One region of the Klebsiella electrica genome, then DNA from elsewhere that is predicted to be linked to it. Evidence: riboswitches for the same ligand, from Rfam matches in the RefSeq annotation. Region 1 holds a riboswitch; each other region holds the start of a gene.

Evidence for each region. A riboswitch is a leader RNA that binds a small molecule or an ion and turns the genes downstream of it on or off. The one in region 1 is predicted to bind thiamine pyrophosphate.
Region 2: another riboswitch for thiamine pyrophosphate. It lies ahead of thiC (phosphomethylpyrimidine synthase ThiC); the one in region 1 lies ahead of thiB (thiamine ABC transporter substrate binding subunit).
Region 3: another riboswitch for thiamine pyrophosphate. It lies ahead of Electrica_RS12590 (TenA family protein); the one in region 1 lies ahead of thiB (thiamine ABC transporter substrate binding subunit).

What each region holds. Positions count from the first base shown of each region.
Region 1 covers NZ_CP041247.1:4,435,083-4,439,844, forward strand. The annotation lists gene Electrica_RS21185 (sugar efflux transporter) at 1-522, opposite strand, end outside; partial or broken gene Electrica_RS21190 (glucose uptake inhibitor SgrT) at 713-863, opposite strand; gene sgrR (HTH-type transcriptional regulator SgrR) at 951-2,606, shown strand; TPP riboswitch at 2,666-2,848, shown strand; gene thiB (thiamine ABC transporter substrate binding subunit) at 2,881-3,864, shown strand; gene thiP (thiamine/thiamine pyrophosphate ABC transporter permease ThiP) at 3,840-4,762, shown strand, end outside.
Region 2 covers NZ_CP041247.1:5,002,733-5,007,494, reverse strand. The annotation lists gene thiE (thiamine phosphate synthase) at 1-571, opposite strand, end outside; gene thiC (phosphomethylpyrimidine synthase ThiC) at 571-2,466, opposite strand; TPP riboswitch at 2,552-2,665, opposite strand; gene rsd (sigma D regulator) at 2,719-3,216, opposite strand; gene nudC (NAD(+) diphosphatase) at 3,310-4,083, shown strand; gene hemE (uroporphyrinogen decarboxylase) at 4,123-4,762, shown strand, end outside.
Region 3 covers NZ_CP041247.1:2,626,355-2,631,116, reverse strand. The annotation lists gene Electrica_RS12600 (ABC transporter permease) at 1-693, opposite strand, end outside; gene Electrica_RS12595 (ABC transporter ATP-binding protein) at 690-1,418, opposite strand; gene Electrica_RS12590 (TenA family protein) at 1,415-2,107, opposite strand; TPP riboswitch at 2,173-2,274, opposite strand; gene Electrica_RS12585 (sensor domain-containing diguanylate cyclase) at 2,659-3,900, shown strand; gene Electrica_RS12580 (hypothetical protein) at 4,020-4,436, shown strand; gene Electrica_RS12575 (RNA polymerase sigma factor) at 4,442-4,762, shown strand, end outside.

The DNA.
Region 1 (4,762 bases):
GAACATGGTGGTGAAGCCATAGTTCAGCGCCAGCATAAAGGCCAGCGGCGGGCCGATCACCCACGCCAGCGACAGCTGCGCACGCATCACCGAGCTGAACATCACCACTTCTCGCGCCGAGCTATCGGCATATTCCCGCGCGAGGGCGAACAGCTGCGGCATCGCGGCATTGGCAATCGACGCCAGCATCACGCCGCAGGTGATCAACGTTAAGTAGTGACGGTTAAAAGCAAACAGCAGCGCATTGCCCACCGCCATCAGGCAGCAGAACATGATCAGCCGGCGGCGATCCCCCTGGCTATCGGATCGTTTCGCCAGCGCCAGGCTAACCAGAATACCGGCGATCGCGTTAACGGTATAAAACAGGCCAACCCAGAAGGGCTGTGCGCCCACCTCGCGGCTGAGGAACAGGCTGAGGGTTGGCGCCTGCAGCGCGCCCGCAATCCCCATCATAAAAGCGACCAGCATAAACGCCGCGTAAACCCCGTTAAGCCGCCGTCCCATCGTCATCAACCAGAGCATGTCATGTCCTTAAAAGCACGCTAAGAAAACGAAAAAAGCCAGCAGAAGTCATCTGCTGGCGGGTGATTTTATACTCTATCGATTTCAGGCGACAGGCTGGCGACCGCAACGTTATAGCTCAGCCAACTGGCCTGGGGTCTGAAAGACGATCGGTACACACCAATACTCAGTCACACATGATGTGGGCAAGTCAATGATCAGAGGTCTGATGTCACTCCCCAGTGCATCAGTTCGCCAGGAATCTTCTGCTGTCTCCCTGTCATCAGGCGGGCCAGCCATGACGCGTCCTGCGTCGCAGAAAAGTCACGTTGGTCGAACTGTTTCGCTGTAGACCTCAGCATATTCACCTCCTTGCTTCATCGGAATGCATTATTGGCCTAATATAGGGATTAATAAATTGCTGAGTTTTCATCAGGAGTTCCCCTTTTATGTCTTCTGCTCGTCTGCAACAACAGTTCATCCGTTTATGGCAGTGCTGCGAAGGTAAATCGCAGGAGACAACCCTCAACGAGCTGGCGGAGATGCTCTGCTGTTCCCGCCGCCACATGCGCACGCTGCTGAATATGATGGAAGAGCGCGGCTGGTTAACCTGGGAAGCGGAAGCCGGGCGCGGCAAGCGCTCAACGCTGGCTTTCCTGTATACCGGCCTGGCGCTGCAGCAGCAGCGGGCCGAGGATCTGCTGGAACAGGATCGAATCGATCAACTGGTCCAGCTGGTGGGCGACAAAGCCGCCGTTCGTCAGATGCTGGTCTCGCATCTGGGCCGTAGCTTTCGCCAGGGGCGGCATATTCTGCGCGTACTCTACTACCGGCCGATGAAAAACCTGCTCCCCGGCAGCGCGCTGCGCCGCTCGGAAAATCATATCGCCAGGCAAATTTTCAGCGCCTTAACGCGGGTAAATGAGGAAAACGGGGAACTGGAAGCCGATATTGCGCACCACTGGCAGCAGCTCTCCCCCACCCACTGGCGCTTTTTCCTCCGCCCCGGTATTCATTTTCACCACGGCAGAGAGCTGGATATGGAGGATGTGATTGCCTCGTTGCAGCGCAGCAACGCCCTGCCGCTGTACTCACACATTGAACGTATTGTCTCCCCCACCGCCTGGACGCTGGATATTCATCTGACGCAGCCCGATCGCTGGCTACCGTGGCTGCTCGGTCAGGTGTCGGCTGTCATCTTGCCGCGCGAATGGCAGTCGATGGAGAATTTCTCCGCGATGCCGGTAGGTACCGGGCCTTACGCGGTGGTTCGCAACAATCAAAATCAGCTGAAGATCCACGCTTTTGACGATTATTTCGGCTACCGGGCGTTAATTGATGAAGTTAACGTCTGGGTCCTGCCTGAGATTAGCGAAGAGCCCAACGGCGGCCTGACGCTACAGGGAACCACGCAAAGTGAGAAAGCGATTGAGAGTCGGCTGGAGGAAGGGTGCTACTATCTGCTGTTTGATGCCCGCAGTCCTCTGGGCAGCAACCTCGCGGTTCGCCAGTGGCTCAGCTATCTGTTACAGCCCGCCAATCTGCTTTATCACGCCGGTGAACAGTACCAGGGCAACTGGTTCCCGGCCTATGGTCTGTTGCCCCGCTGGCACCACGCCCGCAGTCATGCCTGTGAAAAACCCCCGGGGCTGGAGTCCGTCACCCTCACCTATTATCGGGATCACGTCGAACACCGCGTGATGGGCGGGATCATGGCGACGCTGCTGGCGGAGCATCAGGTCAAACTGCAGATTCAGGAGCTGGAGTACGAAGAGTGGCACCGTGGCGAGGTGGTCAGCGATATCTGGTTGAACAGCGCTAACTTTACCCTACCGATTGATTTTTCTCTGTTTGCCTGGTTGTATGAAGTCCCGCTGATACGACATTGTATTCCCGTCGACTGGGAACAGGATGCCCGTCGCTGGCACGCAGGCGAGCTAAACCCGGCCACCTGGAGCCAGCAGCTGTTGGCCAATCAAACTATCGTGCCGCTGATCCACCACTGGCTGATTATCCAGGGGCAGCGCAGTATGCGTGGCGTGAGAATGAATACGTTGGGCTGGTTTGATTTCAAATCGGCGTGGTTTGCGCCGCCGGATCCCTGATAGCAGTCCGGCAGGCGCTGAAGCGCTTTCCGTCAGTTCACAAAATCATTACACTAACGCCGTTCTCAACGGGGTGCTGATATACGTACACCATCTCATTCGGGTTGCATCAAAGCAGCAAGCGGGTGGACACGCGATGCTAACGCAGAGGCAGCGCGAAGGATGAAGTGTATAAGCTGAGAAAATACCCGTCGAACCTGATCCGGATAACGCCGGCGAAGGGATTTGAGGCCCACTCAAAATCCTTTGCCCCCCCTTGGTTATGAGGTGCAAAGTGTTGAAAAAATTACTCCCGCTGTTGGCGCTGGTCGCCGTTCCCGCGTTTGCTAAACCTGTACTCACCGTCTACACCTATGACTCCTTTGCGGCAGACTGGGGCCCTGGACCGGTCGTGAAAAAAGCCTTTGAAGCCGACTGCAACTGTGAACTGAAGTTCGTGGCGCTGGAAGATGGCGTTTCGTTGCTTAATCGTCTGCGGATGGAAGGCAAGAATAGCAAAGCCGATGTGGTGCTCGGGCTGGACAACAACCTGCTGGAAGCGGCTACGCAGAGCAAACTGTTCGCTAAAAGCCAGGTACCGGCCAGCGCTGTCACGGTACCGGGCGGCTGGGATAACGACACGTTTGTGCCGTTTGATTACGGCTATTTCGCCTTTGTCTACGACAAAAACAAGCTGAAAAACCCGCCGAAAAGCCTGAAAGAACTAGTGGAAAGCACTCAAAAATGGCGCGTGATCTACGAAGATCCCCGCACCAGTACCCCGGGCCTGGGGCTGCTGCTGTGGATGCAAAAAGTGTATGGCGAGAAGTCGCCGGAAGCGTGGCAAAAACTGGCGGCGAAAACCGTCACCGTCACCAAAGGCTGGAGCGAGGCCTACGGTCTGTTCCTGAAAGGGGAAAGCGATCTGGTTCTTAGCTACACCACCTCGCCGGCCTACCACATCATTGAAGAGAAAAAAGACCAGTACGCGGCCGCTAATTTCGCCGAAGGCCACTATCTGCAGGTAGAAGTCGCCGCGCGTACCGCCGCCAGCAAACAACCGGAGCTGGCGGAGAAATTCCTCACGTTTATGCTGTCTCCGGCCTTCCAGAATGCCATCCCGACCGGCAACTGGATGTATCCGGTCACCCAGGTTGCGCTACCCGCGGGTTTTGCCGCATTGCCGAAACCGCAGACCACGCTGGAATATACTCCGCAGCAGGTCGCCGCAGAACGTCAGAACTGGATTAATGCATGGCAACGCGCCGTCAGCCGCTAAATATCGGCTGGCTGGCGCCGGGTCTGACGGCCGCCGCGCTGCTGGTCGCCGTCGCACTGGCCGCGTTTCTGGCGCTCTGGGGTAGTGCGCCGGAGGCGGCGTGGCGCTCGATTTTCAGCGACAGCTATCTGTGGCACGTTATCCGTTTCTCTTTCTGGCAGGCGTTTCTCTCCGCGCTCTTCTCCGTCGTACCGGCGATTTTTCTCGCCCGCGCCCTGTATCGTCGCCGCTTCCCGGGGCGCACGCTTCTGCTGCGCCTGTGCGCCATGACGCTGATTCTGCCGGTACTGGTGGCGGTCTTTGGCATTCTCAGCGTCTATGGCCGTCAGGGCTGGCTGGCGACACTGTTTAACGCCGTCGGCTGGCAGTGGGATTTCTCGCCGTATGGCCTGCAAGGCATCCTGCTGGCGCACGTTTTTTTCAATATGCCGATGGCCACCCGGATGCTGCTGCAGGCGCTGGAGAATATCCCCGGAGAGCAGCGCCAGATAGCCGCCCAGTTGGGCATGCGCGGCTACCCCTTTTTCCGTCTGGTGGAGTGGCCCTGGCTACGGCGGCAAATTCCCCCCGTCGCGGCACTGATCTTTATGCTCTGCTTCGCCAGCTTCGCGACCGTGCTGTCGCTCGGCGGCGGCCCGCGGGCCACCACGATTGAGCTGGCTATCTACCAGGCGCTGAACTTTGATTATGACCCGGCGCGTGCGGCGATGCTGGCGCTGATCCAGATGGTCTGCTGTCTCGGGCTGGTGCTTCTCGCCCAGCGCCTGAGCAAGGCCGTCGCTATCGGTACCACCCAGGTTCACGGCTGGCGCGATCCGGACGATCGCCTGCACAGTCGTCTGGCCGATACCGTGCTGATTGCTCTCATGCTGCTGTTGCTGCTGCCCCCGCTGCTGGC
Region 2 (4,762 bases), 570 kb from region 1:
GAGTAATCGCGCTGACGACCGCAATACTGCCGACGCCGGTTTCCAGTACCGCCGGCGTCCGTGCCAGACTGATGCCGCCGATCGCTACCGTCGGGTAATCCTGCAAACGCTGGATATGGCGGGCAAGCTGTTCCAGTCCCTGAGGGGCGGAAGGCATCTGTTTGGTTTGCGTGGGAAAAACGTGGCCCAGGGCGATGTAGGAGGGGCGTGCGGCCAGCGCGACGTCGATCTCCATATCGTCATGAGTCGAGACCCCAAGACGCAGCCCGGCGTTGCGGATTGCGCTGAGGTCTGTGGTTTCCAGATCCTCCTGGCCTAAATGCACGCCGTAAGCCTGATGTTTTATGGCCAACCGCCAGTAATCATTAATAAACAGTCGGGCGTCGTGTTGGCGTCCCAGGGCAATAGCGGCGATCACATCGTCTTCAACTTCGCTGTCGCGTTTATCCTTGATGCGCAGCTGAATAGTACGCACGCCCGCAGTAAGCAAACGTTCAATCCACTCCACGCTATCGACGACCGGATAGAGTCCTAAGCGGAAGGGGACGGATGGAAAATCGGGTTGGTACATCAGGCTTGCTCCTTACGTAAATAGATCTCACCGCCAAGAGCGCGGAAATCCTGGGATTTGTCGGCCATACCGGCTTCAATATGCTGCCGGGCGGCATAATCGCGGACTTCCTGGGTGATTTTCATTGAACAGAATTTAGGCCCGCACATGGAGCAGAAGTGGGCGACTTTTCCCGACTCCTGCGGCAGCGTTTCATCGTGATAAGCGCGGGCGGTGAACGGGTCGAGCGCGAGGTTAAACTGGTCTTCCCAGCGGAATTCAAACCGCGCTTTGGACATAGCGTTATCGCGGATCTGCGCGCCAGGGTGCCCTTTGGCGAGGTCGGCGGCGTGGGCGGCGATTTTGTAGGTGATCAATCCCTGCTTCACGTCCTCTTTATTGGGCAGGCCGAGATGCTCTTTTGGCGTGACGTAGCAGAGCATGGCGCAGCCGAACCAGCCGATCATCGCCGCACCGATACCGGAGGTGAAGTGGTCATAGCCGGGAGCGATATCGGTGGTTAACGGCCCGAGGGTATAGAACGGCGCTTCGTGACAGTGCTCCAGCTCTTCGGTCATGTTGCGGCGGATCATCTGCATCGGCACGTGACCCGGTCCTTCAATCATCACCTGCACATCATATTCCCAGGCGATTTTGGTGAGTTCGCCCAGGGTATGCAGTTCGGCAAACTGCGCTTCGTCGTTGGCATCCTGAATGGAACCCGGGCGCAGGCCATCGCCTAAGGAGAGCGAGACATCATAGGCGGCGCAGATTTCGCAGATTTCGCGGAAATGCTGGTACAGGAAGTTCTCCTGATGATGGGAAAGGCACCATTTCGCCATGATCGAACCGCCGCGGGAGACAATGCCGGTCAGCCGTCCGGCGGTCATCGGCACATAGCGCAGCAGGACGCCGGCATGGATGGTGAAGTAGTCAACGCCTTGTTCTGCCTGTTCCAGCAGAGTATCGCGGAAGGCTTCCCAGGTGAGGTTTTCGGCGATACCGTTCACCTTCTCCAGCGCCTGGTAAATGGGGACGGTACCGATAGGGACCGGGCTGTTGCGCAGGATCCACTCGCGGGTTTCGTGAATATAGCGCCCGGTGGACAAATCCATCACCGTGTCAGCGCCCCAGCGCGTTGACCACACCAGTTTTTCCACCTCCTCTTCGATGGAGGAGGTCACCGCCGAGTTACCGATGTTGGCGTTGACCTTCACCAGAAAATTACGGCCGATAATCATCGGTTCCGACTCAGGATGGTTGATATTGGCGGGAATAATGGCGCGCCCGGCAGCCACTTCATCGCGGACGAACTCGGCGGAGATATTCTCCGGCAGGCGGGCGCCAAAACCTTCGCCAGGGTGCTGGTGGCGCAACACTTTGCTGCGAATGCGCTCGCGGCCCATATTTTCGCGGATGGCGATGAACGCCATCTCCGGCGTGACGATGCCCTGGCGCGCGTAGTGGAGCTGCGTGACGCATTTACCTGATTTTGCGCGTTTTGGCGTCAGCGAGCCGCTAAAGCGCAGCGCATCGAGCTCCTCATCGGCCAGGCGCGCTTGGGTGTAGAGGGAGCTGCGTTCATGTAACGGCTCGCAATCGTGACGGGCATCAATCCACGGCTGGCGCAGCTTCGCCAGTCCCTGCCGGACGTCGATGGCTATATCAGGATCGCCGTAGGGGCCGGAGGTGTCATACACCGGTATGGCTTCGTTCTCTTCATACTGTGGGTTGCTTTTGTCGCCGCCAGTAAGCGTGGGGCTGAGCTGGATTTCGCGCATCGGCACGCGAATACTATCCTGTGCGCCCTGAACATAGATGCGTCGTGAGCGGGGAAAGGCGGTGCCTTCCAGAGTATCAATAAAGTGTTGTGCGCGTTCGCGCTGCTGTCGGCGGGTCAGTTTTTCTGTAGACATAGCTCATTCCAGATGAAAAGGAGATGGCTTGTCAGACGACGGATGGAGTAACAGATGCGTTTGGTCCCTGAGGGACGGCCGCTCTTTGCAGTTTACTCTTGTTCCCTTCGCAGGTATTAGCCTGATCAGGTTCCGCGGATCCCGAATTAACGGTCTCAGCCTTTTCCAGTGTGGAAAATAGGCACTCCGACAAGATAACACTCCCTCCGTAGAGGGAGAATGTCTGTAAATTACTCGTTAACGGTTCACAACTCAAGCCGTCGGCGCGATATTGTCGCTGACGTTATCTTTCAGGTTGTACGAAATGGCGAGGGCGATCAGCTTATCTTCCAGCGCAAAGCGGGCTTCCAGCGCTTCGCCGATGTCGGACAGCGCCTGCTGGAACTCAAGATAATTATCGTGATCGATGGCGTTTTCGAGGCAGGAGTCGTAGTCATCCATAATTTGCTGGGTATTGGCTTCCAGCTGCGGATAGAGCCTGGTAACCGCCAAAAGTGGCGTATCACCTTCCATTTCGCCAAGAATGCGTTCATAAATACTAAAATGGCCGGAGGAGAGATAATCCACCAGGCTTTGGCAAAAGTTATCCAGCGCCTTTTCGTTAAGCCGCATAAAGGATTCTTTTCCCGGTTTCAGGCCAACCAGCTTGTAGTAAGCGACGAGCAAATGCTTACGTACATGCAGCCAGCGATCGACCAGTTCATTACTGCCTCCAACACGTTCCGTCAGGTTTTCCAGCTGGTTTAACATGGTTGACTCCGCAAGATTAAGAAAATAACGTTGCTCACCAGAATGTAAATATAATGTTAAAATTGCCAGTAAAACGAAGGTAGTGCAATAGATATGGATCGTATTATTGAAAAATTAGATAGCGGCTGGTGGATAGTCAGTCACGAACAGAAATTATGGTTACCCGACGGGGAATTACCACATGGCGAAGCGGTAAATTTCAATCTTGTCGGCCAGCACGCGCTGCATATTGGCGAATGGCAAGGCGACGCGGTGTGGATGGTGTGCCAGGATCGTCGGCATGATATGGGATCGTTGCGGCAGTTATTGGATCAGGAACCGGGGCTGTTTCAGCTGGCGGGGCGCGGGATTCAGCTCGCCGAATTTTACCGCTCGCATAAATTCTGCGGTTACTGCGGGCATCCAATGCATCCGAGCAAAACCGAATGGGCGATGCTCTGCAGCCACTGCCGCGAACGTTATTACCCGCAAATCGCGCCCTGCATGATCGTGGCGATTCGCCGGGACGATTCTATCTTGCTGGCGCAGCATACCCGCCATCGTAATGGCATACATACGGTGCTGGCCGGGTTTGTCGAAGTGGGAGAGACCCTTGAGGAGGCGGTTGCCCGCGAGGTCATGGAAGAGTGCGGTCTGAAGGTGAAAAATCTGCGCTATGTGACCTCCCAGCCGTGGCCGTTCCCGCAGTCGCTGATGACCGCATTTATGGCGGAATATGACAGCGGCGACATTGTTATCGATGAAAAAGAGCTGCTGCAGGCTGGCTGGTATCGCTATGACGATTTACCGCTGCTGCCGCCGCCGGGTACCGTAGCGCGCCGCCTGATAGAAGACACCGTGGCAATGTGTCGGGCTGACGAGGAATGACGTGATACAATAACGGCCTGACGCTTAAGGAACTGCAAAATGACCGAACTGAAGAACGATCGTTATCTGCGTGCGCTGCTGCGCCAACCCGTTGATGTGACCCCGGTGTGGATGATGCGCCAGGCGGGCCGCTATTTACCGGAGTACAAAGCCACTCGCGCCCAGGCCGGCGATTTTATGTCGCTGTGCAAAAACGCCGAGCTGGCCTGCGAAGTCACATTGCAGCCGCTGCGCCGCTATAAACTGGATGCAGCTATCCTCTTCTCGGACATTTTGACCATCCCGGACGCAATGGGGCTGGGGCTCTATTTTGAAACTGGCGAAGGTCCCCGTTTCACCTCGACGATTACCGGTAAGGCCGATGTCGACAAACTGCCGGTGCCCGATCCGGAAGATGAGCTCGGCTACGTGATGAATGCCGTGCGGACGATTCGCCGCGAATTAAAAGGCGAGGTTCCGCTAATTGGCTTCTCCGGCAGCCCGTGGACGCTGGCGACCTATATGGTTGAAGGCGGGAGCAGCAAGGCGTTTACCGTGATCAAGAAAATGATGTATGCCGACCCGCAGGCGCTGCATGCGCTGCTCGAAAAGCTGGCCAAAAGCGTCACCCTGTACCTGAACGCCCAAATCAAAGCGGGCGCCCAGTCGGTGATGATTTTCGATACCTGGGGTGGCGTGC
Region 3 (4,762 bases), 1.8 Mb from region 1:
CAGCCATAGCACAATGGTCAGCAGCACTAAAATAAACAACGCCGCAAAGCAGACATCGGTTTGCATGCGCGCATTGGCATTGAGCATCACATAGCCCAGTCCTTCGGCGGACCCGACCCATTCGCCGATGATCGCGCCGATTGGCGCGACGGCAGCGGCCATGCGCAGACCGGAGCCCAGCGCCGGCAGGGCGGCCATCAGGCGGACATGGCGGAGCTGCGCCCCTGAGGAGGCGCCCATTGTTCGAGCCAGATCGAGGTAGTCGTGATTAACCCGCCGCAGACCGTCAAAAAATGCCGACGTCACGGGGAAGAAAATCACCAGAACCGCCATCATCACTTTGGCGCTCATCCCGAAGCCAAACCACAGCACCAGCAGCGGGGCGAGGGCGAAGACCGGAATCGCCTGACTGGTCAGCACCAGCGGCATCAGCCAGCGCTGTAAGCGCGGCGATATCATCATGCACAGGGCCAATACCACCCCGAGCAGCACCCCGAGCGCCAGACCACTGAGGATCTCGCTCAAGGTAACCAGCGCGTGCCAGCCCAGCCAGCTGCGGTTGTCCCACAGGGCGACAGCCACCGCCGATGGAGACGGCAGCAGGAACGCCGGGATGCCGCTGCGACTGAGCAGCCACCAGAACACCAGCAGGCCGCAGAACACCACGCCGCCGCGACAGAGTTTCCCTCTCATCTGTTGGCCCTCATCAACTGTTGCAGCAGCTCTGCCTGGCCCAGCAACAGCGCCGGATCGTCAGGCGCCCGCGGCGGTATCCCCGCCAGGTGATGGGAATCATCGATGCCGCCGGGCGGCGGCGCGAGCACCAGCAGGCGATGGCTGAGCCGGCAGGCTTCCATCGGGTCGTGGGTAATCAACACCACGGTACGCTGAGTCAGCAGTTCCGCCGCCAGCGTCTGGATACGCGTGCGGGTAAGGGTGTCCAGCGCCGAAAAAGGCTCATCCATTAACACGATCGGCCGATCTTCATACAGCGTGCGCGCCAGCGCCGCCCGCTGACGCATGCCGCCGGAGAGCGAGGCCGGACGATCGTTGGCGCAGTGGCTGAGCCCCACCTGCTCCAATAAGGTTGCGACCCGCTGGCGATCGACGCGCTCCCCGCGCAGGCGGGCGCCAAGCGCAACGTTGTCGCGCACGCTCAGCCACGGATAGAGCAGATCTTTTTGCCCCATCCAGGCCAGACGAGGGCCCAGCGGCCGCCCGTCGCTGGCCTGAACCTGACCGTGGGTGGGGGCGGCCAGTCCGGCGATAATTCGCAGCAGACTGGTTTTTCCGGCGCCGCTGGCGCCCAGCAGCGAAACCCACTGTCCAGCGGGAATATCGAACGACAGCTTGTCAAAAATGACCCGCGAGCCGAAGCGCAGGCTTAATTCCCGCACGGCAATGGTCGGAGCCATCACCGGCCAACCGCCGCGGCATTCAGCCCCATCTGCCAGAAGTTGGCTTCCAGACGGGTGGCGGTGGTGAAGATGACGCTCAGCTCTGCGAGGCGCGACTCGCCGCCGCGCTGCTGCCAGACGCTTTCCAGCAGGCCGATGGCCGCGGTGACGCCGTCGAGATAGCCCGCATCGCCGTAGTTACGGATCCAGGAAGCATAGGGGTTGTCGGTGAGTCGGGTGGCCGGGTCGTGGAGCAATCCAAGGCCGATTTCCGCATAGCCAGCCACGCAGGGCATCAGCGCCGCCAGCAGATCGAGCGCATCGCCGGCATGACCGATATCCAGCACGTAGCGGGTGTAGTTCACCGTTTCCGGCGCTTCGCTTTCGGCGGCCATTGTGGCTTCATCCAGCCCCCAGCTCGCGCAATAGCCGACGTGCAGCGGCAGTTCGCCAAGGATCGCGTTCATTGAGGCGGCCGCGGCGCGCATCTCCGGGAGCGTGCGCAGTTTGCTGACCAACAGGGCATAGCACCGGGCAAAGTGGATCAGGAACAGGTAGTCCTGCGTCAGATAGCGTCGGAAAGCGCGTTCGGGCAGGGTTCCCTCGGCAAGCTGGCGGAGAAAGGGATGGGCGACGTACTGTTCCCAGTCGCATCCCGCCTGCTGGCGCAGACGACCATAAATACCCTGGGTAAAGATCGGCAGAATCACAGGACCTCCTGATAGCGGGGAGATCCGGGTGTGCGGAAGTATGAACAGGCAATGGCGGTAAACTGGCAAAATTGCCGACCCGTCCCTTCGCTGGCATGACCCAGATCAGGTTCAAAGGGTTCGGCTTACGCCATCTCAGCCCTCACGGGACACCCCTCGGTTGCGCCATGTTATACGGCATTCACTTTTTGATTACAATCCCGGCCGCGGGTGATTTTGCGCCGGTTTATGTGACACTGTCACGTTTTATGGTGCTTAAATGCTCAACGGCGGCTGGCTTTCGATGCGTTTTTAGCTGGCTGTTTGTGCGAAATTAAGCCTATCGGCAAATCACTCAGCAACGGCGGGCACCATGCCGGGCCCGGCTTCTGTCATCGACAGCGCCGTTTTGCTTTCCCGATATCCTTCCCGTAAGCAAAAAGGAACTATACTTCCGGCGTCTGCATCTCGGTTCTGAACTTTCGACATCATTTCATTAGCTTACGCCGTTGGACTATATTGACGATAAGCGCGTCGTTCAGGGACGTGATGCCTGCTTGCTGGAGGGCTGCATGTTATTAAAAGAGTTAATGATTTTTGATTTACTCACTACGCCTGTCTGGGTGGTTCATCCTTTCAAAGAAGCCGTCGTCTATTGTAATCAGGCCTCCAGAACTCTTAGCGGAGAGATGTCGCTGGATGACATGCGCAAAGGCCCGCTCTCCACCTGTCCAGAGCGCAGCCTGCAGAATTATCTGTACTACTTCAAAAACATTGCTGAAGTATTCGAAGTATGGACCATTCAAACGACGGAGGGTCCGCGTCCGGTTTATTGTAAAACCACCCTGATTAAATCAGCAGAATATGACACTTTAATTCTTTTCGAAGCCGTCAAAATCCTGCAGCAAAATGACGCGGTTAAGGCGCACCCCGCACATCATTACAAACGGCGCAGTAATCGTTTCTTCGCGCGATTTTTTATGACCAGTTCCGCCCCGATGCTGCTTATCGACCCTGAACAGGACGGCCGAATTGTTGATGCCAATATCGCCGCGCTGCGGTTTTATAACTACACCGCCGATGAGATGCGCACCCGCCATACCTGGCAAATCAATATCCTGGGAAAGGACGTGCTTCCCGTTATGCACGGCGTGGCAAGCTTGCCCGGTGGCCACAAGCCGCTTAACTTTACCCATATTCTGTCCGATGGCTCTATCCGCTATGTTCAGACTTATGCCGGGCCGGTGGTGCTGAATCATACCCGGTTGATGCTGTGTATTATTCATGACGTTACGGAAGAGGTGCATCTGAAGGCAGAACTTGAATTTGCGGCCACTCACGATCCTTTAACCGGATTACTCAATCGACGTGAGTTTTATCGCATTGTGGATTCCTCGTTATCTCACGCTGAAGGTTTTTGTCTGCTGCTGGTTGATGTCGATAATTTTAAAGCGATTAATGATAACTACGGACATCAAAAAGGCGATGAGGTGCTGCAGGCGATTTCCCGAATACTTGAGTCCACCGCCAAAATTGAGGACAAAATCTATCGCTGGGGCGGAGAGGAGTTTTTATTATTTCTCCCCGGAGCGTCAATCGCGCCGGCGCTGGCGATGGCGGAAGCGATTCGCCACGCGGTCAGCTGTTACCATACCCCTGAGTATACCGGTACGGTGACGGTCAGCATTGGCGTCGCTGAACATCAAGAGGGGGAAGAGATCAATCAGCTGTTTAATCGCGTCGATAAAGCGCTGTATGCGGCGAAGAAAGAAGGGCGCAATCAAGTGAAGCTGTATCTGGTCGAAAAATATTAAAAATCGGGAGCAAGACTGGTCTGCCGAACATCTTTTTTATTTTTTTAGCAATATTTCCGCAGCTCATTCGTCTACCTCAGCACAAGGTTACTTTTCACTACGTTAATGAGGTCATACTGATGAGAGGTTTTGGAATGCACGGATATGAGCGCGATCGCCGCTTCGGTCATCATCGCATGGCTAAGCCGCTGATTATCGGCGTGGTACTGATCGCAATTCTTGGGCTGCTGGTGATGTCGCTGTGGAATGCGCTGCTGCCGGCCATTCTTGGCGTCAAGAGCATTGGTTTCTGGCAGGCGTTAGGTCTCCTGGCGCTGTCGCGTATTCTGTTTGGCGGTCTGGGCTTGCATCCCGGTATGTTCGGGATGCGGCGCCGGATGCACGAACGCTGGATGAAGATGAGCCCGGAACAGCGCGAAGAGTTTGTTCAGCGCTTCCACCATCGCAACCCGCGTGGGCACTGCGGCTGGCGTGAACGCCGGGAGGAAAAAGCCCCGCCGCAGAACGATGCGGTCAAAACGACGCCAGACGAGTGAGTCAGATGAAAACAGGGGGCGCCGGGGAGTCGCTGTTGCTATCGGCAATCAACGCCTGTCGCTCACGGCTGAGCGCGTTTATTCGCGGCCGGACGCCGGTACGCGACGATGCGGATGATATCCTGCAGGAAGTCACCTGTCAGCTGATGACCGTGGAACAGCCGGTGGAGAACGTGGCGGCATGGCTGTTTCGCGCGGCGCGCAACGAGATGACCGACCGGGCGCGCAAAAAACGCGAGCTGCCCTTAGCGGGCTATGTGAACCCGGATGACTTTCTGCCGGAGGATGAGCTTGCAGAGACGCTGTTTGGCGTACCGCAGACGCCG